DNA from 3 places in the Serratia ficaria genome. Region 3 is predicted to be linked to each of the others. Evidence: predicted binding sites of a transcription regulator. Region 3 holds the regulator's gene; each other region holds the start of a gene.
The links. The regulator LexA, encoded in region 3, represses DNA repair genes until DNA is damaged. The targets are predictions, from matches to a motif close to TNCTGTATGTACATACAGNA.
Positions count from the first base shown of each region.

Region 1 (7,937 bases), 2.4 Mb from region 3:
TGCAGGATATCGAACGTTTGCTGGCCGCGGTCGGGCAGGCGATGTACTGGGAGCGGTAAGGATGAGCATGAACAAGATTAACGCAGTGGTTCTCGACTGGGCCGGCACTACGGTGGATTTCGGCTCCTTCGCGCCGACGCAGATTTTTGTCGAGGCGTTCAAACAGACCTTCGATATCGACATCAGCCTGGCGGAAGCGCGCATTCCGATGGGGCTGGGGAAGTGGCAGCACATTGAGGCGCTGGGCAAGCTGGCGGCGGTGGATGAACGCTGGCGGCGACGGCTGGGGCGTTCGATGAGCCGGCAGGACATCGACGCGCTGTATCAGGCCTTTATGCCGCTGCAGCAAGCCAAAGTGGCCGATTTCGCCGATCCGATCGACGGCGTGCCGCAGGTGATTGCCGGGCTGCGCGAACAGGGCGTCAAGATCGGTTCCTGTTCCGGCTACCCGCGGGCGGTGATGGAGGTGCTGGCGCCGGCGGCGGCGGCGCGCGGCTACGCGCCGGATTATTGGGTGGCGACCGACGATCTGGCCGCCGGCGGCCGCCCTGGCCCCTGGATGGCGCTGCAAAACATGATAGCCCTGGGCGTCGATGCGGTGGCGCACTGCGTGAAGGTGGACGATGCGCTGCCCGGCATCGCCGAGGGGCTGAACGCCGGCATGTGGAGCGTTGGCCTGGCGGTGTCCGGCAACGAATTTGGCGCCAGCCTGCGGGAGTACCGGCGGATGGCGGCGGCGGAGGTGGAACGGCGGCGTGCGGCGGCGGCGGACAAACTGTACGCGGCGGGTGCGCACTACGTGATCGATACGCTGGTGCAGCTGCCGGGGGTGATCGCCGATATCAACCGGCGGTTGGCGGCGGGCGAGCGGCCATAGCGTTATTTGCAGGCAATAAAAAACCGGGGATGGCCCCGGTTTTTTATTTCGGCAGACGCGGGCTTAGCGGTGCGCCAGTTCCACTTCGTCTTCGCTGTCCATAATGGCTTTGTCGGTCTGCTTCATCAGCTGGCTGGTGATGGTGCCGGCAGCCATGGAGCCGTTGACGTTCAGCGCGGTGCGGCCCATGTCGATCAGCGGTTCGACCGAAATCAGCAGGGCGACCAGCGTGACCGGCAGGCCCATCGCCGGCAGCACGATCAGCGCGGCGAAGGTGGCGCCGCCGCCAACGCCGGCCACGCCGGCGGAGCTGATGGTGACGATGCCGACCAGGGTGGCGATCCACACCGGATCCAGCGGGTTGATGCCGACGGTCGGCGCAACCATCACCGCCAGCATCGCCGGGTACAGGCCCGCGCAACCGTTTTGGCCGATAGTGGCGCCGAACGAAGCCGAGAAGCTGGCGATGGATTCCGGCACGCCCAGACGGCGAGTCTGCGCCTCAACGTTCAGCGGAATGCTGGCGGCGCTGGAGCGGCTGGTGAAGGCGAAGGTGATGACCGGCCATACCTTGCGGAAGAACTTCATCGGGTTGACGCCGGTAAAGGCCAGCAGCGCGGCGTGTACCGCAAACATGATCGCCAGACCGAGGTAGGACGCGATCACGAAGCTGCCGAGCTTGACGATGTCGTGGATGTTGGAGCCGGCGACCACTTTGGTCATCAGCGCCAGCACGCCGTACGGGGTCAGCTTCATCACCAGGCGAACCAGCTTCATTACCCAGGCCTGCAGGGTATCGATAGCCACCAGCACGCGCTCGCCTTTCGGCTTGTCGTCTTTCAGCAGCTGCAGCGAGGCCACGCCGAGGAAGGTGGCGAAGATCACTACGCTGATGATCGAGGTCGGGCTGGCGCCGGTCAGGTCGGCGAACGGGTTTTTGGGAATAAAGGACAGCACCATCTGCGGTACGGTCAGGTCGGCCAGTTTGCCCACGTAGTTGCTCTGGATCGCCGACAGACGCGCGCTTTCCTGCGCGCCCTGCACCAGGCCTTCGGCGGTCAGGCCGAACAGGTTGGTCACCAGCACGCCGACCAGCGCTGAAATCAGCGTGGTGAACAGCAGGGTACCGATGGTCAGGAAGCTGATTTTGCCCAACGACGACGCGTTATGCAGCTTGGCGACCGCGCTCAGGATCGAGGCGAACACCAAAGGCATCACGATCATTTGCAGCAGTTGCACATAGCCGTTGCCGACGATGTTGAACCAGCTGATGGACTCTTTCAGTACCGGGTTGTCGGAGCCGTATACCAGCTGCAGCGCCAGACCGAACACCACGCCGATCGCCAGACCGACCAATACTTTTTTCGCCAGGCTCCATTGCTTGTGGCGAGTTTGCGCCAACAGCAAAAGGAGGGCGACAAAGACCACCACGTTAATTACGAGCGGAAGATTCATCCCCAATGTCTCCAATAATCTTTTCTTATATAAAAATGGCTACGCACCAGCCTGTAGCGATGCCAATATCCTAACAGTTTGGTGAATGGCCTACTTATATCCAAATGGAATTTGATATAGCTTTTTGTTTATATTTGTTTAATTAATATTCTTTCTGATGATTAATTAGTCGGCGATCGCGATCACAGTTTGATATTTTTTATCTGCTCGAAATACGATTGCACCGGGATGGTGCATCCGCCTTGCCAATAGATGGCGAAGGCGACCAGGCAAAGGCACAGGGCGCGCTCCAGCTGATTGCCTTTTTGCGAATTCAGCAGCGGCAGGCGAAAACGCCAGCGGCAGGGCCACAGCAGCGGCACGCCGGCGGGGGTGAGCATATCGGCCAGCAGGTGGCTGAAATAACCGATGATCATGGCGTGCAACACGTCGGGTGGGATGGGCCAGCTGCGCGGCACGTCCAGTTGGAACAGCGCCATGCCGCCGGCGATCGCCAGCAGGCTGTGGGTGAAGCCGCGGTGGCCGAAGGCGCGGGCGATGGGAATGGCTATCCAGCGCAGGCGCTGGCCCAGCACCGATTTGGGGTGATCGATATCGGGCAGCAGCGAAGTCAGCAGCGCGGCCGGGATGATGTGCCACCAGTCGCCGGTGGCCAGTTCCGGGGTGACCTCGGCCTTCTTGGCGAAGATCGCGCAAGCGACAGAGAATATAAGGTGTCCTTCCGCGGTCATGCTGTTGCTATTCCGGCTGGTAAACTGTTAATTTATCCAGTATATGGGAAAATTCCCAGTAGTGGAAGCAGTTACCCTGTAACCAATTGTTTATTTTCCCCGGATTTACAACAGGTTGTTACTCCGTTGACTAACGCGTGGCCGTTTTTGGCGTCGCGCAAATAAAAAAGCCCTGCATGCAGGGCTCGAAGCGGCGTCGCCAGACGGCGTATTTTCAGCGTGCCAGCCAGCCGCCGTCGACCGCCAGCGTGTAGCCGTTGACATAGTCCGAGGCCGCCGACGCCAAAAACACCGCCGGCCCCCCCATATCCTGCGGCAGACCCCAGCGCCCGGCGGGAATGCGCTCGAGGATCTCCTGATTGCGTTCTTCATCGGCGCGCAGCTGCTGCGTGTTGTTGGTGGCCATATAGCCCGGCGCTATGGCGTTGACGTTGATGCCGTGCTGCGCCCATTCGTTGGCCAGCAGGCGCGTCACGCCCATCACCGCGCTCTTGGAGGCGGTATAAGAGGGCACGCGGATGCCGCCCTGGTAGGACAGCATCGAGGCGATATTAATGATCTTGCCGCCGCCGCCCTGGCGGATAAACTGCCGCGCCACCGCCTGCGCCATAAAGAACAGCGTCTTGATATTCAGGTTCATCACATCGTCCCAGTCCTTTTCGCTGAAATCGATGGCGTTTTCGCGGCGAATAATGCCGGCGTTGTTCACCAGAATATCGATGCGGCCGAATTCGGCCACCGCCTGCTCGATCAGCGGCGGGATCACCGCGATGCTGCTCAGATCGGCATTCAGGCTGAGGAAACGGCGGCCTAGCGCGCGCACCTGCTCTCGGGTCTGCTGCGGGTTGCTGCGGTTGACGCCGATAATGTCGCAGCCGGCCTGCGCCAGGCCCACCGCCATGCCCTGGCCGAGCCCGGTATCGCAGCCGGTCACCAGCGCCACTTTGCCGCTTAAGTCGAAGGAATCAAGGATCATAGCCATGCTCTCTCACCGCACGGCAAGGCGCCGTGCGGCCGGTTATCGGGGAAAAGGAGATCAGCGCAGTTCGCTGACGGCGAGGTGGTCCATGTCGCCAAATACCTGGTTTTCGCCCACCATGCCCCAGATAAAGGTGTATCGCTTGGTGCCGACGCCGGCGTGGATCGACCAGCTCGGCGAGATCACCGCCTGCTCGTTGTGCACCAGCAGATGCCGGGTTTCCTGCGGCTGGCCCATCATGTGGAATACCGCGGTTTCGTCGTCCATATCGAAGTAGAAATAGACCTCCATGCGGCGTTCATGGGTGTGGCACGGCATGGTGTTCCACAGGTTGCCCTCCGCCAGCTTGGTCAGGCCCATGGTGAGCTGGCAGGTCGGCAGCACGTCCGGCACGATAAACTTGTTGATGGTGCGGCGATTGCTGGTGGCGTCATCGCCCAGCGTCTGCGGCGAAGCCTCGGCCAGGGTGATTTTTTTGTTGGGGTAGTGAGTGTGGGCCGGTGCGCTGTTGTAATAGAACTTGGCCGGCCTGGCCGGATCCAGGCTGCTGAATTCGACCTCTTTGGCGCCCTGGCCGACATACAGCGCCTCTTCCGGGCCGATTTCGTAGCTTTCGCCGTCGACGACAATCTTGCCGGCGCCGCCGATGTTGATCGCGCCCAGTTCGCGCCGCTCCAGAAAATAGCTGACGCCCAGCTGTTTGCCCACTTCACCGCCGATGCTGACCGCTTTGCCGATCGGCATGATGCCGCCGACGATGATGCGGTCGATATGGCTGTAGGTCATGGTGTAGGTATCGGCTTCGAATATTTTTTCAATCAGAAACTCACGGCGCAGGCCGGCGGTGTCGAGTTGTTTGGCGTGATCGCTGTGAATGCTTTGACGGACGTCCATCGCAATGCCTCTCAGAGTGAAGGTGTGTAGGGAAAGCAACCGGGCAACCGGCGGCGCTGCGTGGCAGTGACAACGGCCTCCCGCCGCCCGGCGCTTTCCTGTTGCCTTCAGCATAGAGGCCTCGGCATGCTAATTCAATAAAAATGAAATAATGTTTTATTTATTTTTTGACGTAAGTCTTTTTTCTGAAAATGAAGGGGCGAGCAGGGAGAGGGAGGCGGCGCCGGCCGGCGCCGCGGGATCAGGCGAAGTACTCGGGGGTCAACTGCTCCAGGCTGTCCAGCCGGTGGTCCGCCAGCGCCCAGCGCGGGTCCTGCCGGTATTCGGCGGCCGGAATGACGATGGAGCGCATGCGCGCCGCCTTGGTGGCGATCATGCCGTTGAACGAGTCCTCCAGCGTGACGCAGCGCAGCGGATCGCTGCCCAGGCGTTCGGCGGCGATCAGGTACACTTCCGGATGCGGCTTGCTGTAGGGCAGATATTCGGCGGACACCAGCTGATCGAAGTAGCCTGCCAAATCAAACATCTTCAACACCTGCTGCTGCATATGCAGCGGCGAGGCGGAGGCCAGGCCGATATTCAGACCCTGGCTGCGGCACAGCTCCAGCGCCTGGCGCACGCCGGGCAGCAGCGGACGCGTTTCATGCACCAGCTCGATGGCACGCTCGATGATGCGCGCGGAAACCTGTTCCAGCGACGGGCCTTGCCACGGCATCGCCTGGTACCACATCTTCACCACCAAATCGATGCGCAGGCCCAGGGTGTCCGGCAGCTTGTGGCGATCGGAAAGATCCAGCCCCAGCGCGCCGAATATGTCCAATTCGGCCTGCAGCCACAGCGGCTCCGAGTCGATCAACAAGCCGTCCATATCAAAAATTGCGGTTTCAATGCGTTGCGAATAGGCCATTAACGGTGAACTCCTGCCGATGCCGGTGAATGTGCCCGTTACTTTAGCATCGACACCGGTGGGTTCAAATGGCATAACGCTTTTGGCGGTGCGGTTGCGGTTGCGGGTAAGCGGTTGATTTCGAATTCTCTGGCCAGGCGGGTGGCACAGCCGAAGTAAAGAAAACGGTGGGCGAGTCTTGCCAACTACAGGTAGACTTAGCCGATTAGGTTACGTCGCTAACAAGGGGAACACATGACGTATCAACAGGCCGGGCGCATCGCCATTGTGAAACGCATTCTCGGGTGGGTGGTTTTTATCCCGGCGTTGCTGTCGACGCTGATTTCGCTGCTGGGGTTTGTTTATCAGCACAGTGAAAAAACCAAGGGCATCAACGCGGTGATGCTGGATTTCGTGCACGTGATGGTGGACATGGTGCGCTTCAATACGCCATTCCTTAACCTCTTCTGGTACAACTCGCCGGTGCCCGACGTGGATAAAAGCCTGTTCAGCGGCGCCAATCTGATGTTCATCATCATTTATTTTCTGATCTTCGTTGGGCTGGCGCTGCGTGCCTCCGGCGCGCGCATGTCGCGCCAGGTGAAGTTCATCCGCGAAGGGCTGGAGGACCAGATGATTCTGGAGCAGGCCAAGGGCAGCGAAGGGCATACCCGCGAGCAGCTTGAAGCGCGCATCACGCTGCCGCACCACAGCATTTTCCTGCAGTATTTCCCGCTGTATATCTTGCCGGTGGTCATTGCGGTGGTCGCCTGGTTCGTGATCCGCTTGCTCGGGCAACTGGCCGGCGCGGCCTGATCACCCGCGACGGGGCGCCAACGGCGCCCCGTCGCGCTTTACTGCGTTTCCTGCTGCCGCAGCGCATCGACCGCGCGCTGCGCGATGACCAGATGCTGGCCGCCAAACAGGTTGCTGCGGTTGAGCAGGTAATACAGCTGATACAGCGGCTGGCGATCGATAAACCCGCTTTCCAGCGGCCAAACGCTTTGATAGCCGTCGTATATCTGCGGCGGCAGTTCCGGGTACAGCGGCAGCATCGCCAGATCGCACTCCCGATCGCCCCAGTAGCTGGCCGGATCGAACAGGATCGGGCCGTCGGCCGTCATGCCGCAGTTGGCCGGCCACAGATTGCCGTGCAGCAGGGAGGGCTGCGGCTGGTGGTGCTGCAGCCGCAGGTACACCAAATCGACTATCTCCTCGATATCACCGAAGGTCATGCCTTTTTCCGCCGCCAGCTGCAGCTGCCAACCGATGCGCTGTTCGGCGAAAAACTCCGACCAGCGGCGCTGCCAGGCATTGGGCTGCGGGGTCGTGGTCAGGTCGTTGTCGAAATCGAGGCCGAACTGCGGCTGTTCGCTCCACTGATGCAGGTGCGCCAACTGCTGGCCGAGACAATAGGCGCCATGGGCGTCGAGGGGTTTGAGCTGCTGATACTCCAGCAGCAGGAAGCTGTAGTCGCGGTCGCTGCCGACGCCGTACACCTCCGGCACCCGCACGGTCTTGCTGCGCGCCAGCAGCGCCAGCTGGTCGGCCTCGGCGGTAAAAATCGGCAGTTGTTCGCGGGCGTCGCATTTCACAAACACCTCGCTATCACCGTAACTCACGCGCCACGCCGGGTGAATGTCTCCCCCGGGCAGTTCAGTCCTTTCGCGGATCTCTGCGCTGCCAAGATGTTCACTTAACAGACGGCTAACGGCTTGCCACATGGTATCCCCCTCTGTGCTGCCTGTGAATTCATTAGGTTAGCGTCTTTCCCTGGGTGAAAACTCGACGTGGCGCACAGCTGGCGCCAACGGGCGGCGATTTTTTCATCAGCGCGCCTGCACAAAGTATATACCTTATTGATTGTTTTACGCGCAACTCTGGTCGCGGTTGGCGGGGCGCGCAGCGGCTGAGGCGGGAACCCGCCGCTGCGGCGCCATCAGGACTTGCGGCTAACCAGCGGATTTTGGTGACGCTGTAACGTGCGTAACTTGCTGTAAAACAGAGCGATAACAAAGAAAATCGCCTGAACGATAACGATGCAGGGGCCGGTGGCGCCGTCGATGTGGAAACTGATCAACGTGCCGAGCACGCAGGAGATAACCGAAACGACCG
Region 1 covers NZ_LT906479.1:2,295,257-2,303,193, forward strand. The annotation lists gene phnW (2-aminoethylphosphonate--pyruvate transaminase) at 1-59, shown strand, start outside; gene phnX (phosphonoacetaldehyde hydrolase) at 68-877, shown strand; gene CKW09_RS10875 (L-cystine transporter) at 941-2,332, opposite strand; gene CKW09_RS10880 (metal-dependent hydrolase) at 2,515-3,063, opposite strand; gene kduD (2-dehydro-3-deoxy-D-gluconate 5-dehydrogenase KduD) at 3,278-4,039, opposite strand; gene kduI (5-dehydro-4-deoxy-D-glucuronate isomerase) at 4,100-4,936, opposite strand; gene hxpB (hexitol phosphatase HxpB) at 5,178-5,843, opposite strand; gene CKW09_RS10900 (YniB family protein) at 6,078-6,638, shown strand; gene CKW09_RS10905 (fructosamine kinase family protein) at 6,677-7,546, opposite strand; gene CKW09_RS10910 (metal ABC transporter permease) at 7,762-7,937, opposite strand, start outside.
Region 1: the regulator LexA is predicted to act here: its motif matches at 3,086-3,105, upstream of CKW09_RS10880 (metal-dependent hydrolase).

Region 2 (7,937 bases), 550 kb from region 3:
TCTTGTTAGCGCTTACGGGCCGCGGAGCCCGGTGAAACAGGAGCCAGGTATCAGGTTACGGCAGATAACCCGTCAGGCGTTGATATCGCCTTTTCCGACTATAACCAAGCCGCGAAGATGGGGGAAGTGGATTCCGTGCGGAGGAGGGGCTGAGGCTATCGCGCCGGGGATGTGCGATAGCCGGCTGGGCGGATCAGCGTTCGATAACCTGCGAAACCTGATCGCCATTGATTTGGCGCGAGTTGCCTTTTTCATCCTTGTAGCTGATCAGACCGGTATCCTGGTCGATCTCAGGTTTGCCCTGGGTCAGGATCATGTTGCCGTCTTTGGTCGCCATCACGTAATCACTGGAGCAACCCGCCAGCCCGGCGGCCATTACCAGTGCAGAAACTGCCATTACCCACTTTTTCATCCTGCGGATCCTCAGTTATGCAGAAAAGAACGTTCTTTCAAGATTAGCAAACTATCGATAGCCGATGCCTCAGATAAGTCTTTATCTTGGTCATTAAACGTGACAAATGTGAACAAAGAAGGGTAACGGGAACCGCAGAACGCGGCTCCCGCCGGAGCATTATTCGGAGACGCTGCTCTTTTTGCCGCGCATCAGGTTGAGCGCTTCGACCGACATCGAGAAGAACATGGCGAAGTAGATATAGCCTTTTGGCACATGCACCTGGAAACTTTCCAGCATCAGGGTGAAGCCCACCAGAATCAAGAACGCCAGCGCCAGCATTTTCACCGACGGGTGACGGTTGACGAACTCGCCGATCGGCCGGGCGGCGAACATCATCACGCCGACGGCGATCACCACCGCGGCCATCATGATGAACAGGTGATCGGACAGGCCGACGGCGGTAATCACCGAATCCAGGCTGAAGATGATGTCCAGCAGCATGATCTGCACGATGGCGCCGAAGAAGCTGTGCACCTTGGTATGGTGTTCTTCTTCCGATCCTTCGATGGTTTCGTGGATCTCCTTGCTGGCTTTCCAAATCAGGAACAAGCCGCCCAGCAGCAGGATCAGATCGCGAGCGGAGATGCTGTGGTCCATCACGGTGAACAGCGGATGGGTCAGGCGGATCACCCAGGCGATGGAGGCCAGCAGCGCCAGCCGCATCAGCATGGCGGCGGCCAGGCCTATGCGGCGCGCCTTGTTCTGCTGCGCTTTAGGCAGCTTGGCCACCACCAGCGACAGGAAAATAATGTTATCAATACCCAGTACGATCTCAAGAATGGTCAGCGTACCTAACGCTAACCAGGCATTGGGATCCATAATCCATTCGAACATTGCCCAGCACACCTTAATAAAATGCAAAGCGTGAATTATACGCGTTTATCGTGGCACTGACAGGGTTACCTAAACGCGAACTAAACAAAGTGCTTTAGATTAAGAAATGTCTTGCCAACAGAGCGCCGGTAAAACTCTTTTTCAGGTAGAAACCGCGCGGCAGCGTCATGATCGGCTGCCCCTGTTCGCCGATGGCCTCGGTCAGCGCCTTGCTGTTGGCCGCCTTGGGCCGCAGCTGCAGCACCTCGCCGTGGCGGGCGGTGATGCGTTCGACGTGGCCGAGCACGATCAGATCCATCAGCTCCTCCCAGTCGCGCCGCAGCATCTCTTCCTCTGCGGCGTTCGGGCTCCACAGCAGCGGCGAGCCGATGCGCCGCTGCGCCAGCGGGATGTGCCGTTCGCCCTCAACCGGGATCCACAGCACCCGCGCCAGCTTGTGGCGCACATGGCTGCTGGCCCAGGTGACGCCGCTGTTGCCGCTCAGCGGCGCGACGCAGACGAAGGTGGTTTCCAGCGGTTTGCCGGCGGCGTCGATCGGGATGGTTTTCAACTCAATGCCCAGCTCCGGGAAATCCTGTTCGGGCTTGCTGCCCGCCATGGCGCCGAGATATTGCTCCAGCAGCATGCCGACCCAGCCTTTATCGCGCTTCAGGTCTTTGGGGATCGGCAGCTGCGCGCGTGCGGCCAGCTCGCCCAGGCTGAAACCGGCCAGCGCCTGCGCGCGCTCGAACAGCTGTCGTTCGTTTTCCGGCGGAGGGGGCAATGGGGATAAAAACGCCATAAATCATGCCTGTCAGATTTGGTTGAAAAACGTACTGCATTTACGCACAGCCGATAGCGGCCGCATCTGCCTGGGGAAAAGAATAATAGTAGCATGATTTTTCATGACTTTTTTTCCTCCTCCCGGCAAGAGGGAAATTCCTGCCGGCGCTTGTGCACCTGAAGCCACCGACAATAAACAGGATCTTACACCTATTTATCCACAGATTTATGGGATAACCCAAATTTTTAGCGATCACTGGTTCGATTTACAGCCTTGACGCGGGCGGTTTTTTACGAATTTGTCCGTTTTGTGCGTAACTTACCCGGATAATCTGTGGATAAAAACGACGTTGGTGGATCTTTCGCCAGCACAGGATCCCGACCGTGCACAGATCACATTTTTACCCTGTTCATAACTGGTTTTTGTTATTTAATTTATTGTATTTAAAGTAATAATACAAAATTGGTTTTTGCCGGTTTTCTTGCGGTCCGAGAGTTTTACCGGCTTATCCCTCGAGTTCTTCACACACCTATCCACAGAAAAAGTGAATAAAACCGGCCGAAAAAGCGGGGGTATGTTTATAACTTTGCCATTATCTGTGAGTTATCCCAATGTTATCCGGCCCACGACGCTGCAAAGCAGTGGTTTACCGCCTGTAGCTTGTGTGAAACAATCAGGACATCTATGCGAATTTAAGCTTATCGAGGTAGTCCGGTGATCGATGATGATGGCTACCGCCCGAATGTTGGTATCGTAATCTGTAATCGTCAGGGGCAGGTCCTGTGGGCCCGCCGTTACGGTCAGCACTCCTGGCAGTTTCCCCAAGGTGGGATTAACCCTGGCGAAACCGCGGAACAGGCGATGTACCGTGAGCTGTTCGAAGAAGTGGGGCTGAGCAAGAAGGATGTGCGTATCCTGGCCTCAACCCGCAACTGGTTGCGCTATAAATTGCCAAAACGTTTGGTGCGTTGGGACACAAAGCCGGTATGTATCGGCCAGAAGCAGAAATGGTTTTTGTTGCAGTTAATGTGCAACGACGCCGATATCAACATGCAGCGCAGCAGCACGCCGGAGTTCGACGGCTGGCGCTGGGTCAGCTTTTGGTATCCGGTGCGCCAGGTGGTGTCGTTCAAGCGTGACGTCTATCGCCGGGTGATGAAAGAATTCGCCGTGACCGTGATGCCCATGCAGGAGCAGGCAACGCAGCGGCAGGCCCCCGCTTACCGCCGAAAGAGAGGTTAAGTTAAGCAGACTATGCTCACGCGCTTGCGAGAAATTGTTGAGAAGGTGGCCGCGGCGGCCAGTCTGACGGATGCGCTGGATCTTTTGGTCAACGAAACCTGCCTGGCGATGGATACGGAAGTCTGTTCCATTTATCTGGCAGACAACGACCGCCGCTGTTATTACCTGATGGCGACACGCGGGTTGAAAAAACCGCGTGGGCGCACCATCGCGCTGGCCTTCGACGAAGGCGTCGTGGGCCTGGTCGGGCGGCGGGCGGAGCCGATTAACCTGGCGGATGCGCAAAGCCACCCCAGCTTTAAATACGTTCCTCAGGTGAAGGAGGATCGCTTCCGATCCTTCCTCGGCGTGCCGATCATCCACCGTCGCCAACTGCTGGGCGTGCTGGTGGTGCAGCAGCGTGAGCTGCGCCAGTTCGATGAAAGCGAAGAATCCTTCATGGTGACCCTGGCCACGCAGATGGCCGGGATCCTCTCGCAGTCGCAGCTCAACGCCATTTTCGGTCAGTATCGGCAGACGCGCATTCGCGCGCTGGCGGCGTCGCCCGGCGTGGCGGTGGCGGAAGGCTGGCAAGACAGCAGCCAGCCTTCGCTCGATCAGGTGTACCGCGCCTCGACGCTGGACACCGCCAGCGAGCGCGAACGCCTGACCCAGGCGCTGGAAGAGGCCGGCGCGGAGTTCCGCCGCTTCAGCAAGCGTTTTGCCGCCAGCTCGCAAAAAGAGAGCGCGGCGATCTTCGATCTCTATTCCCACCTGTTGAACGACGCCCGCCTCAAGCGCGAGCTGTTCGCCGAAATCGACAGCGGTTCGGTGGCCGAATGGGCGGTAAAGCAGGTGATAGAAGCCTTCGCCGAACAGTTCGCCAGCCTGCAGGACACCTACATGCGCGAGCGCGCCAGCGACCTGCGCGCGCTCGGCCAACGCCTGCTGTTCCACCTCGATGACACCACCCAGGGCGCCACCCAATGGCCGGCGCGCTTCGTGCTGGTGGCCGACGAACTGACCGCCACCCTGCTGGCCGAGGTGCCGCAGGATCGCCTGGTCGGCGTAGTGGTGCGCGACGGCGCGGCCAACTCGCACGCGGCTATTTTGGTGCGGGCGATGGGCGTGCCGACGGTGATGGGCGCCGATATCCAGCCTTCGCTGCTCAGCCAGCGGCTGCTGATTGTCGACGGTTACCGTGGCGAACTGCTGGTCGACCCGGAACCGGTGCTGGTGCAGGAGTACCAGCGGCTGATCAGCGAAGAGCTGGAGCTGAGCAAGCTGGCGGAAGACGACGTTGAGCAGCCGGCGCAGCTGAAAAGCGGCGAGCGCATACAGGTGATGCTGAACGCCGGCCTCAGCCCGGAACACGAGCAGCTGCTGGGCGGCCGGGTGGATGGCGTCGGCCTGTACCGCACCGAAATCCCCTTCATGCTGCAGAGCGGTTTCCCCTCGGAAGAGGAGCAGGTTGGGCAATATCAGGGCATGCTGCAGCTCTACCCAACCAAGCCGGTCACCCTGCGCACGCTGGACATCGGCGCCGACAAACAGCTGCCCTACATGCCGATCAGCGAGGAAAACCCTTGCCTCGGCTGGCGCGGCATTCGCATCACGCTGGACCAGCCGGAAATTTTCCTGATCCAGGTGCGCGCCATGCTGCGCGCCAATGCCGGCACCGGCAACCTGGGCATCTTGCTGCCGATGATCACCAGCCTCGAAGAGATCGACGAGGCCAGGCGCCTGATCGATCGCGCCGGTCGGGAGGTGGAAGAGGTGCTGGGCTATGCGATCCCGAAACCGAAGATCGGCGCGATGCTCGAAGTGCCGTCGATGATTTTCCTGATCCCGTATCTGGCCGGACGCGTTGATTTCATCTCGGTCGGCACCAACGATCTGACCCAATATTTGCTGGCGGTGGATCGCAACAACACCCGGGTGGCGTCGCTGTACGACAGCCTGCATCCGGCCATGCTGCAGGTGCTTAAACTGATCGTCGAGCAGGGCAAGGCGGCCGGGCTGCAGGTCAGCCTGTGCGGCGAACTGGCGGGCGATCCCATGGGGGCGCTGCTGCTGGTGGGCATGGGCTACCGCAATCTGAGCATGAACGGCCGCAGCGTGGCGCGCATCAAATACCTGCTGCGGCACATTGAGTTATCCGACGCCGAAGTGCTGGCGCAGAGGGTGCTTAGCGCCCAGATGACCACGGAAGTGCGCCACCTGGTGGCGGCGTTTATGGAGCGGCGCGGCATGGGCGGGTTGATCCGCGGCGGCAGATAAACGCGGCGGCGGACCGATTTTTTTACAGAACTTTTCCCTGCCCGCCACCCCGGACGCCGTTAAGCCTATGTTATGATGCGCAACCTCAGCGCGGCGTAACCTCGTCGCCGCTTGGCACCTGCCGCCCCCGGATGGGGAAGAATAACAGACATGTTGTGGTGATAGATGAGCAATAGCTATCTGGCGTTTCCTAAATTTGATCCGGTCATTTTCTCTGTCGGCCCGGTTTCCCTGCACTGGTATGGTCTGATGTACCTGGTCGGCTTCGTTTTTGCCATGTGGCTGGCGGTGCGTCGCGCCAACAAGCCGGGCAGCGGCTGGACCAGGGATGAGGTGGAGAACCTGCTGTACGCCGGTTTCCTGGGGGTGTTCATCGGCGGCCGCGTAGGTTACGTGCTGTTCTACAACCTGCCGCTGTTCCTGGATAACCCGCTGTACCTGTTCAAAGTGTGGGATGGCGGCATGTCGTTCCACGGCGGCCTGATGGGCGTGATCCTGGTGATGTTCTGGTTTGCCCGTCGCACCAAGCGCACCTTCTTCCAGGTCTCTGATTTTATTGCCCCGTTGATCCCGTTTGGCCTCGGCGCCGGCCGCCTCGGCAACTTTATCAACGGCGAACTCTGGGGCCGCGTAACCACCGACACCCCCTGGGCGATGCTGTTTCCGAGCTCGCGCAGCGAAGACGTGGCCATCGCCGCCGCCGATCCTTCGCTGCTGCCGCTGCTGAATCAGTATGGCGTGCTGCCGCGCCACCCGTCGCAGCTGTATGAACTGCTGCTGGAAGGCGTGGTGCTGTTTATCATTCTGAACCTGTTTATTCGCAAGCCGCGCCCAATGGGGGCGGTATCCGGCCTGTTCCTGATCGGCTATGGCGCTTTCCGCATTATCGTTGAGGCTTTCCGCCAGCCGGATGCCCAGCTCGGCCTGTTCGACGGCGTGATCAGCATGGGGCAGATCCTGTCCGTTCCTATGGTCGTGGCCGGTATTATTATGATGATTTGGGCGTACCGTCGTCGCCCGCAGCAACAACTGTCGTGAGGAACAAATGAAACAGTATCTGGATTTGATGAACAAGGTGCTCGCCGAGGGCACCCCCAAAGCCGACCGCACCGGCACTGGCACGCTGTCGATTTTCGGCCACCAGATGCGTTTCAACCTGCAGGAAGGCTTCCCGCTGGTGACCACCAAAAAATGTCACCTGCGGTCGATCATCCACGAGCTGTTGTGGTTCCTGAACGGCGACACCAACGTCGCCTACCTGCGTGAAAACAACGTCACCATCTGGGACGAATGGGCCGATGAAAACGGCGATCTCGGCCCGGTTTACGGCAAGCAATGGCGCGCCTGGGGCGCGGCGGACGGCCGCCAGATCGATCAACTGAGCAACGTGCTCGAACAGCTGAAACAGGATCCGGACTCGCGCCGCATCATCGTTTCCGCCTGGAACGTCGGCGAACTGGAGCAGATGGCGCTGGCGCCGTGCCATGCGTTCTTCCAGTTCTACGTGGCGGACGGCAAGCTGTCTTGTCAGCTGTATCAGCGTTCGTGCGACGTGTTCCTCGGCCTGCCGTTCAATATCGCCAGCTATGCGCTGCTGGTGCATATGATGGCGCAGCAGTGCGATCTGGAAGTGGGCGATTTCGTCTGGACCGGCGGCGATACGCACCTGTACAGCAACCATATGGAACAGACGCGGCTGCAGCTAACCCGGGAGCCGCGCCCGCTGCCGAAGCTGGTGATCAAGCGCAAGCCGGATTCGCTGTTCGACTACCGTTTCGAAGACTTCGAAATCGAAGGTTACGATCCGCACCCGCCAATCAAGGCGCCGGTCGCTATCTGACACTCGCGGCATAGCACTCAGGGGCGCACCGGTTGCGCTCCTTTTTTTTGCCTGAAATTGCGCGCTGCGCCGCATTTTATTGCTTTCATCTGTATCGACAGGGAAAAGATTGCGCAGCGCGCTTCAACCCCGTCGATCACCGCTTTATCCCTGCATTGCCGCCATTACACTGGCCGCCATGAACGCTAATTCCGATTTTTTCTTCGATGCCCGCCAACGCGGCATGACGCTGATCGAGCTGCTGGCGGTGATCCTGATCGCCGGCATGCTTACCGGTTGGGGCGTCAGCCACTGGCGCCATTATCAACAGGCGCTGCGGCTTGAGCATACCGCTCAGCAGCTGTTGGCGTTTCTGGTCCGGCTGCAGGCGGACGCCAACTGGCGCAACCGCCCGGCGCTGCTGTGGTTCAAAGCCGGAGAACCCTGGTGCATCGGCAGCGGCGAACCGCCGCCGGACTGCGTTTCGCCGCCCGGCGAGTTTTATCTTCCGCGCTACCGCGACGTGCTGTTGAGTGCCCATACCGGCAAGGATTTTGGTTTTTACG
Region 2 covers NZ_LT906479.1:4,176,841-4,184,777, reverse strand. The annotation lists gene CKW09_RS19725 (YgdI/YgdR family lipoprotein) at 194-412, opposite strand; gene CKW09_RS19720 (TerC family protein) at 572-1,288, opposite strand; gene mutH (DNA mismatch repair endonuclease MutH) at 1,383-2,069, opposite strand; gene rppH (RNA pyrophosphohydrolase) at 2,766-3,293, shown strand; gene ptsP (phosphoenolpyruvate--protein phosphotransferase) at 3,306-5,552, shown strand; gene lgt (prolipoprotein diacylglyceryl transferase) at 5,718-6,590, shown strand; gene thyA (thymidylate synthase) at 6,598-7,392, shown strand; gene CKW09_RS19685 (prepilin peptidase-dependent protein) at 7,571-7,937, shown strand, end outside.
Region 2: the regulator LexA is predicted to act here: its motif matches at 2,102-2,121, upstream of mutH (DNA mismatch repair endonuclease MutH).

Region 3 (7,937 bases):
TCACCAACCGCGCCGAGCTGCAGTACGCCAGCAATGAGCTGTTCTCGCTGATCGGCAGCGGCGCCATCAAGGTGGAAGTGAAGGAACAGCAGAAATTCGCGCTGGCCGACGCGCAACGCGCGCACCAGGTGCTGGAAAGCCGCAGCACCAGCGGCTCCAGCCTGTTGATCCCCTGATTACCGCCAAAAGAAAAGGGCTCCGTAAGGAGCCCTTTCTGTTACTGCGCTTTGTAGGGGTAGAGCAGAGTCCGCCAGAGACAGGGGGTTGCTTCGGCAACGCTATTATTGGATTGTCTCTCGCGGTGATGAAATCGGTCGCATCACTGCATCGGCGATTATCCTAACAGCCCCCCAACGCAAAAAACACGCTTTATGTGCCACCCGCGCGGTTAAAACTGCCAAGCTGTGATCGCCGCCGCATTAGTCATGCCGCCGTTACCTGAATTTCATCGTGACTGTCTGATTGTTCGACAAAAATCAGTAGCGCCTGATCGGGGACTTCTGCATCGAACGGTAGATCCACACGCCCACCACCGCCAGGATCAGCCAAGGCAGCAGCTTGAAAACCATAGCGAACAGCCCGCCAAGCAGCATGAAGGCCGCCGCCGCCAACAGCGCGGCCAACACGCCCAGCAGCGAAATGCCGGTCACCATCAGCATCACCACAAAGCCAACGAGAAAGAAGAGTTCTAACATGATTGCTCCTTCGCAACGCAACGTATCTGCTGAGTTATTACAAGAAGCGTGCCAGAACGGCGTAAAATATAACTCATTGAAATATTTGGATAGGCATACAGCAAGACGCTGAATGCCTGGCGAGAAAGACTAACTGTTAGTCAAATTCTTTAGGGGTTATGCCACCTCGGTACGCGGCAGGCGCACCAGATCCAGCGCCGCTTCCACTACCCGCACGTCGGCACCCGGCTTGTGGGCGTTCTCGCTCAGGTGGCGACGCCACTGGCGCGCGCCCGGCACGCCCTGGAACAGGCCGAGGATATGGCGGGTGATATGGCCCAGATAGGTGCCGTTGGACAGCTCGCGCTCGATGTACGGGTACAGCGATTCGATAATCGCCACGCTGTCCTGCACTTCGCTCCGCGCGCCGAACAGTTCGCTGTCGACCCGCGCCAAAATGCCCGGGTTCTGGTAAGCCTCGCGGCCCATCATCACGCCGTCCAGGTGCTGCAGGTGCTGCCGCGCCTCTTCCAGCGTCTTCACGCCGCCGTTGATGGCGATGGTCAGCGCCGGGAAGTCGCGCTTCAGCCGGTACACCCGCGGGTAGTCCAGCGGCGGCACTTCGCGGTTCTCTTTCGGGCTGAGGCCGGAGAGCCAGGCCTTGCGCGCATGGATGGTGAACATGTCGCATTCGCCGCGGCCGGCGACGGTGGCAATGAAATCGCACAGGAACTCATAGCTGTCCTGCTCGTCGATGCCGATGCGCGTCTTGACCGTGACCGGGATCGACACCGCATCGCGCATCGCCTTGATGCAGTCGGCGACCAGCGTCGCCTGGCCCATCAGGCAGGCGCCGAACATGCCGTTCTGCACCCGGTCGGACGGGCAGCCGACGTTGAGGTTGATCTCGTCATAGCCGCGCTGTTCAGCCAATTTGGCGCAGTGCGCCAGCGCCGCCGGATCGCTGCCGCCCAGCTGCAGCGCCACCGGATGCTCTTCTTCGCTGTAAGCCAGGTAGTCGCCCTTGCCGTGGATAATCGCGCCGGTGGTCACCATCTCGGTGTACAGCAGCGTTTCCTTGGTCAGCAGGCGGTGGAAGTAACGGCAATGACGGTCGGTCCAGTCGAGCATCGGCGCGATGGAAAAACGATTGGCGGCGTAGGTTGGGGCGTGGTTGTCTTTCGTCATGCTGGGTTACTGGCTACCTGAGTCTGTCTGGGTTCAACGAACGGCGTAGTGCCGCAAACGGCTATTATAACGACAATCGTCGCCGTTGGGAAAACCCCCGCACCGGCCGCCGCCGCCCACAGGCGGAAAAAAGTTGTGATATGCCTCTCATTTATGACCGTTCACGCCGCGATATTTGCCTTCTGGTGCGCCGTAGTCAGGGGAAAAGGGGCCAACTCTCGGCGATTCGCCGTAATCATGTTAAAATCGCTTTTTTACGTACCGGGATATTTGCGATGAACTCAACCACCCAGGAAAAGCTGCTGGCGCAGGCTGAACAGCTCTGCCAGCAACGCAATGTGCGATTGACGCCGCAACGGCTGGAAGTGTTGCGCCTGATGGCGCAGCAGCCCGGTGCCATCAGCGCTTACGACCTGCTCGACCTGCTGCGCGTCGTCGAACCGCAGGCCAAGCCGCCAACGGTCTACCGCGCGCTGGATTTCCTGCTCGAGCAAGGGTTTATCCACCGGGTGGAATCCGCCAACAGCTATGTGTTGTGCCACCATTTTGAACAGCCGATGCATACCTCCGCGCTGTTTATTTGCGATCGCTGCGGGCAGGTGACCGAACGCACCACCGAAGGCGTAGAAGATACGCTGCAAAAATTGGCGCAAGAGTCAGGGTTCGCGCTGCGCCACAGCGTGGTGGAAGCCCACGGCCTGTGCGCCGGCTGCGTTGAGGTTGAGGCCTGCGACAGCAAGCATGATTGCGGCGAACACGATCACAGCATCGCCATCAAGAAGAAATAGGCGGGATCAGGTACCTCCCTGTACCTGCGGCCATGGCGCCAAGGGGGGAAACGCCAGGCCATCAATGGCAGCTTCCGGCCGCAATCCGCAGCGGCCCGTCGCGCTACCAGCGATACTTGTTGTGATCTTCCCAGGACTTCACTTCTTTCTCGGCCGCCTCTTTCTGGTAGCCATAGCGCTCCTGGATTTTGCCGACAAGCTGTTCGCGTTTCCCTTCGATAACCGCCAGATCGTCATCGGTCAGCTTGCCCCATTGTTCCTTCACTTTCCCTTTAAACTGCTTCCAGTTACCGTCGGCTTGATCTTTGTTCATAGTCTCTCCGTTAACCTGTGGTGAATCAGTTTCAGATCCTGCTGGCCGGGCGCATTACTCAGTAATTTTTATGGTTTATATGCGCTAACCAAAGGGGCGCCGCTCCCCTGCTCACGTCGCCAGCCACATGATTAAGTATAGAATCAGATAGCGACAAATAAAAAGTAAGCAGAATTTAAATCCATTCAAACTTCGTATAACAGTAGAAAACGCCGAAAAACAGCCTGCTAACGGGTTAAGTTCGGCAACGAAAACATGTAACTAAATATGAATTAAAACATAAATAAAATTAATGATTTTGCGTCATTCAGCATCGACTATGTCGCTGAAAACCAGCTGCCGCGCACCCGGTGGCGATGCCAGATCCAACCCAGAGAGAGGCCGCGCAGCGAGAGAAAGACCGCCAGTGCCAGCCACAGCCCATGGTTGCCCAGCAGCGGCACGCTGAACAAGGTGAGCCCATAACCTGCCGCCGCCACCGCCATGCTGTTGCGCATTTCCGCGCCGCGGGTGGCGCCGATAAACATGCCGTCCAGCAGGTAGCACCATACGCCGACCAACGGCAGCGCCACCTGCCACGGCAGATAGTGATTGGCCAACGCGCGCAGCTCCGGCAGCGAGGTCAGCGCCGCCACGATCTGCTGGCCGGCAACGGCGTAAGCCGCGCCAAAGGCCAGGGCCACCAGGCAGGCCTGACGGCAGGCGGCGCGCCATATCCTCCTCAGCTGGCGGTCGTCGCGGGCGCCGTAGGCGTGGCCCGAATGCGCCTCCACCGCGTAAGCGAAACCGTCCAGCGCATAGGCGGTAAAGGTGAGCAGGTTCATCAGCACCGCATTCACCGCCACCACTTCGCTGCCAAGGCGCGCGCCAAAAATGGTCAGAGAGGCGAAGCACAGCTGCAGCAACAGCGAGCGCAGCATAATGTCGCGGTTTAGCGCCAGCAGGCGCCGCAGGTTACCGCGCCAGGCCTGCTGCAGCATCGGCGGTGAAATGCCGCGCAGCCGCATCACGCGCCACGACAGCCATAGCCCGAGCAGCAGCGTGGCGTATTCGGCGATGGCGGTCGCCGTCGCCGCCCCCTGCACGTTCCAGCCCAGCCCCATCACCAGCCAGATATCCAGCACGATGTTCAGCAGGTTGCCGACGATCAACAGGATCACCGGCGCGCGCACGTACTGCACGCCGAGCAGCCAGCCGAGGATCACCATATTGGCCAGCGCCGCCGGGGCGCTCAGCCAACGGATCTCAAGAAACAGCCGCGCCTGCCGCAGTACCTCGGCGTCGCCGCCGACGATCCCCAGCGCCGCATCAATCAGCGGCTGGCGCAACAGCACAATGGCCAGCCCGGCCAGCACCGCCAACAGCAGCGGCTGCATAAAGGCGCGCGCCAGCGCCTGCGGGTTCTGCGCCCCCAGCGCCTGTGCGGCCAAGCCGGTGGTGCTCATGCGCAGGAACAGCAACAGCATAAACAGGAAGCTGGTGGCCATGGCGCCGATCGCCACGCCGCCGAGATAGGTCGGGCTATCGAGATGGCCGATCACCGCGGTATCCACCAGCCCGAGCAGCGGCACGGTAATATTGGAAAAAATCATCGGCAGGGCGAGACGCCACAGGGCTTTATCGGTGTCGCTGGTGAAGGCGGAAAAGGCGGAGATCAGGCGCATGGTGAAATGTTCCCGTGGATACCCTTCATCTTACCAAGCTGCAGGCGTGTCGGCTGCGCATTGAAAGCGATTGGGCACGATATTGAATCAGAAATGACATCGCCCCAAAGCAGGGGCGATTTAAATCGGGGGACGACCGTTCGGGCGCGGCGGTTAAATCCAGTCGCCGTTGCGGATCACGCCGACCGCCAGGCCTTCGATGGTGAAATTCTGCTGACGCAGATCGACCACGATCGGTTGGAATTCGCTGTTTTCCGGCAGCAGTTCAACCACGTTGCCGTGTTTTTTCAGGCGTTTGACCGTGACTTCGTCCTCAATGCGCGCCACCACCACCTGGCCGTTGCGCACGTCCTGAGTCTTGTGCACCGCCAGCAGATCGCCGTCCAGAATGCCGATGTCGCGCATCGACATGCCGTTGACCCGCAGCAGGAAATCCGCGTTCGGTTTGAACAGCGAAGGATCCACCTTGTAGTGGCCTTCGATATGCTGTTGCGCCAGCAGCGGCTCGCCGGCGGCCACCCGGCCGATCAGCGGCAGGCCTTCTTCATCTTCCATCAGCAGGCGGATGCCGCGTGACGCGCCGGAGACGATCTCGATCACCCCTTTGCGCGCCAGCGCCTTCAGGTGTTCTTCGGCGGCATTTGGCGAGCGGAACCCCAGACGCATAGCGATCTCGGCACGCGTCGGCGGCATGCCCGTCTGCGAAATATGATCGCGAATCAGATCATAGACCTCTTGCTGTCTGGTAGTTAGTGCTTTCATTCCGCCCCCTGTTTGTTTATACAGTCTTGCTGTGAGTATATACAGGTAAGCGCGGATTGGGAACCGAAGAATGAATAAAAATCAGGGATTAGCGCCCCGCTCAAAGGAAGTGTTGCCACAGCACCGAGCCCCAGACGAACAGCGCCAGCAGGATCGCCAGCGACACCGCCGCCGACCCCATGTCCTTCGCCCGGCCGGAGAGCTCATGATGCTCGCTGCCGATGCGGTCGACCACCGCCTCGATCGCGCTGTTCAGGATCTCGACGATCATCACCAGCGCCACCGATCCGATCAACAAAATGCGCGCTATCGCACCCACATCCAGCCAGATCGCCAGTATGATGGCCAGCAGGGTCGCCACCAGCTCCTGGCGGAACGCCGCCTCGTGCTGCCAGGCGGCGGAAAGTCCTTTATAAGAGTAGCCGGCGGCTTTAATAATACGGGTCAGGCCGGTTGCTTGGTTCGCCATGTTTTCGGTGCCTTTCTCAGAGGTAAGTCATAATAAAAAGAGTCTAGATCAGCCAGCGTTATCGGCTCTCGGTTTTCCAACACCACAGATCTGCTACCCGGTTTCTGGTATGCTTGCGGCGCATTGCTAACAAGAGGCTTCACGTTGTTATGTCAGGTTGGCGTAAAATTTATTATAAATTATTGAATTTACCACTCAAATTGTTGGTAAGAAGTAAGGTTATCCCTTCAGATCCGGTCACGGAATTAGGGTTGGATCCCTCACGGCCGATTTTGTATGTTTTGCCTTATAATTCCAAGGCGGATTTGCTGACGCTGCGCACTCAGTGCCTGGCGCAGGATCTGCCCGACCCCCTCAACCCGCTGGAAATTGACGGCACGGTGCTGCCGAGCCACGTGTTCATTCACGACGGCCCGCGCGTGTTCCGCTACTACACGCCGAAGGAAGAGTCGGTAAAGCTGTTCCACGACTACCTGGACCTGCACCGCAACAATCCGGATCTCGACATCCAGATGCTGCCGGTCTCGGTGATGTTTGGCCGCTCGCCGGGCCGCGAAGGGCAAGGCACGCCGCATCTGCGCCTGCTGAACGGCGTGCAGAAATTCTTCGCCGTGCTGTGGCTCGGCCGCGACAGCTTCGTGCGCTTCTCCAATACCGTCTCGCTGCGCCGCATGGCCTCCGAACACGGCACGGATAAAATCATCGCGCAGAAGCTGGCGCGCGTGGCGCGCATGCACTTCTCGCGCCAGCGCCTGGCCGCGGTCGGCCCAAGCCTGCCGGCGCGTCAGGATCTGTTCAACAAGCTGCTGGCGTCCAAGGCGATCGAAAAAGCGGTCGAGGACGAGGCGCGCAGCAAGAAGATTTCCCACGAAAAAGCCCAGCAGAACGCCATCGCGCTGATGGAAGAGATCGCCGCCGACTTCTCCTACGAGACCGTGCGCCTCTCCGACCGCGTGCTGAGCTGGACCTGGAACCGGCTGTATCAGGGCATCAACGTCACCAACGCCGAACGCGTGCGCCAGCTGGCGCAGGACGGCCACGAAATCGTCTACGTGCCCTGCCACCGCAGCCACATGGACTACCTGCTGCTGTCCTACGTGCTGTATCACCAGGGCCTGGTGCCGCCGCACATCGCGGCCGGCATCAACCTCAACTTCTGGCCGGCCGGGCCGATCTTCCGCCGCCTGGGCGCGTTCTTCATTCGCCGCACCTTCAAGGGCAACAAGCTGTACTCCACGGTATTCCGCGAGTACCTCGGCGAACTGTTCACCCGCGGCTACTCGGTGGAATACTTCGTCGAAGGCGGCCGCTCGCGCACCGGGCGCCTGCTGGAACCGAAGACCGGCACCCTGTCGATGACCATCCAGGCGATGCTGCGCGGCGGCACCCGTCCCATCACCCTGGTGCCTATCTACATCGGCTACGAGCACGTGATGGAAGTGGGCACCTACGCCAAAGAGCTGCGCGGCGCCACCAAGGAAAAAGAGAGCCTGCTGCAGATGCTGCGCGGCCTGCGCAAGCTGCGCAACCTGGGCCAGGGCTACGTCAACTTCGGCGATCCGCTGCCGCTGACCGCCTATCTGAACCAGCACGTGCCGCAGTGGCGCGAATCGATCGACCCGATCGAAGCCCAGCGCCCAAGCTGGCTGACGCCGACGGTCAACGATCTGGCGGCCAAAATCATGGTGCGCATCAACAACGCCGCCGCGGCCAACGCCATGAATCTGTGCTCCACCGCGCTGCTGGCCTCGCGCCAGCGTTCGCTGACCCGCGAGCAGCTGCTCGAACAGCTCGAGTGCTACCTGCAACTGATGCGCAACGTGCCTTACGCGCACGACGTCACGGTGCCGACCCAGACGCCGGATGAGCTGCTGGATCACGCGTTGAACATGAACAAGTTCGAGGTGGAGAAGGACAACATCGGCGATATCATCATCCTGCCGCGCGAGCAGGCGGTGCTGATGACCTATTACCGCAACAATATCCATCACCTGCTGGTGCTGCCTTCCCTGATCGCCACCATCGTGATGCACCACCGCAAGGTGTCGCGCGCCGAGCTGCTGCGGCAGATCGGTCTGA
Region 3 covers NZ_LT906479.1:4,730,531-4,738,467, forward strand. The annotation lists gene CKW09_RS22115 (quinone oxidoreductase) at 1-176, shown strand, start outside; gene pspG (envelope stress response protein PspG) at 477-695, opposite strand; gene dusA (tRNA dihydrouridine(20/20a) synthase DusA) at 852-1,862, opposite strand; gene zur (zinc uptake transcriptional repressor Zur) at 2,138-2,650, shown strand; gene CKW09_RS22135 (CsbD family protein) at 2,754-2,963, opposite strand; gene dinF (MATE family efflux transporter DinF) at 3,281-4,627, opposite strand; gene lexA (transcriptional repressor LexA) at 4,781-5,389, opposite strand; gene CKW09_RS22150 (diacylglycerol kinase) at 5,490-5,858, opposite strand; gene plsB (glycerol-3-phosphate 1-O-acyltransferase PlsB) at 6,008-7,937, shown strand, end outside.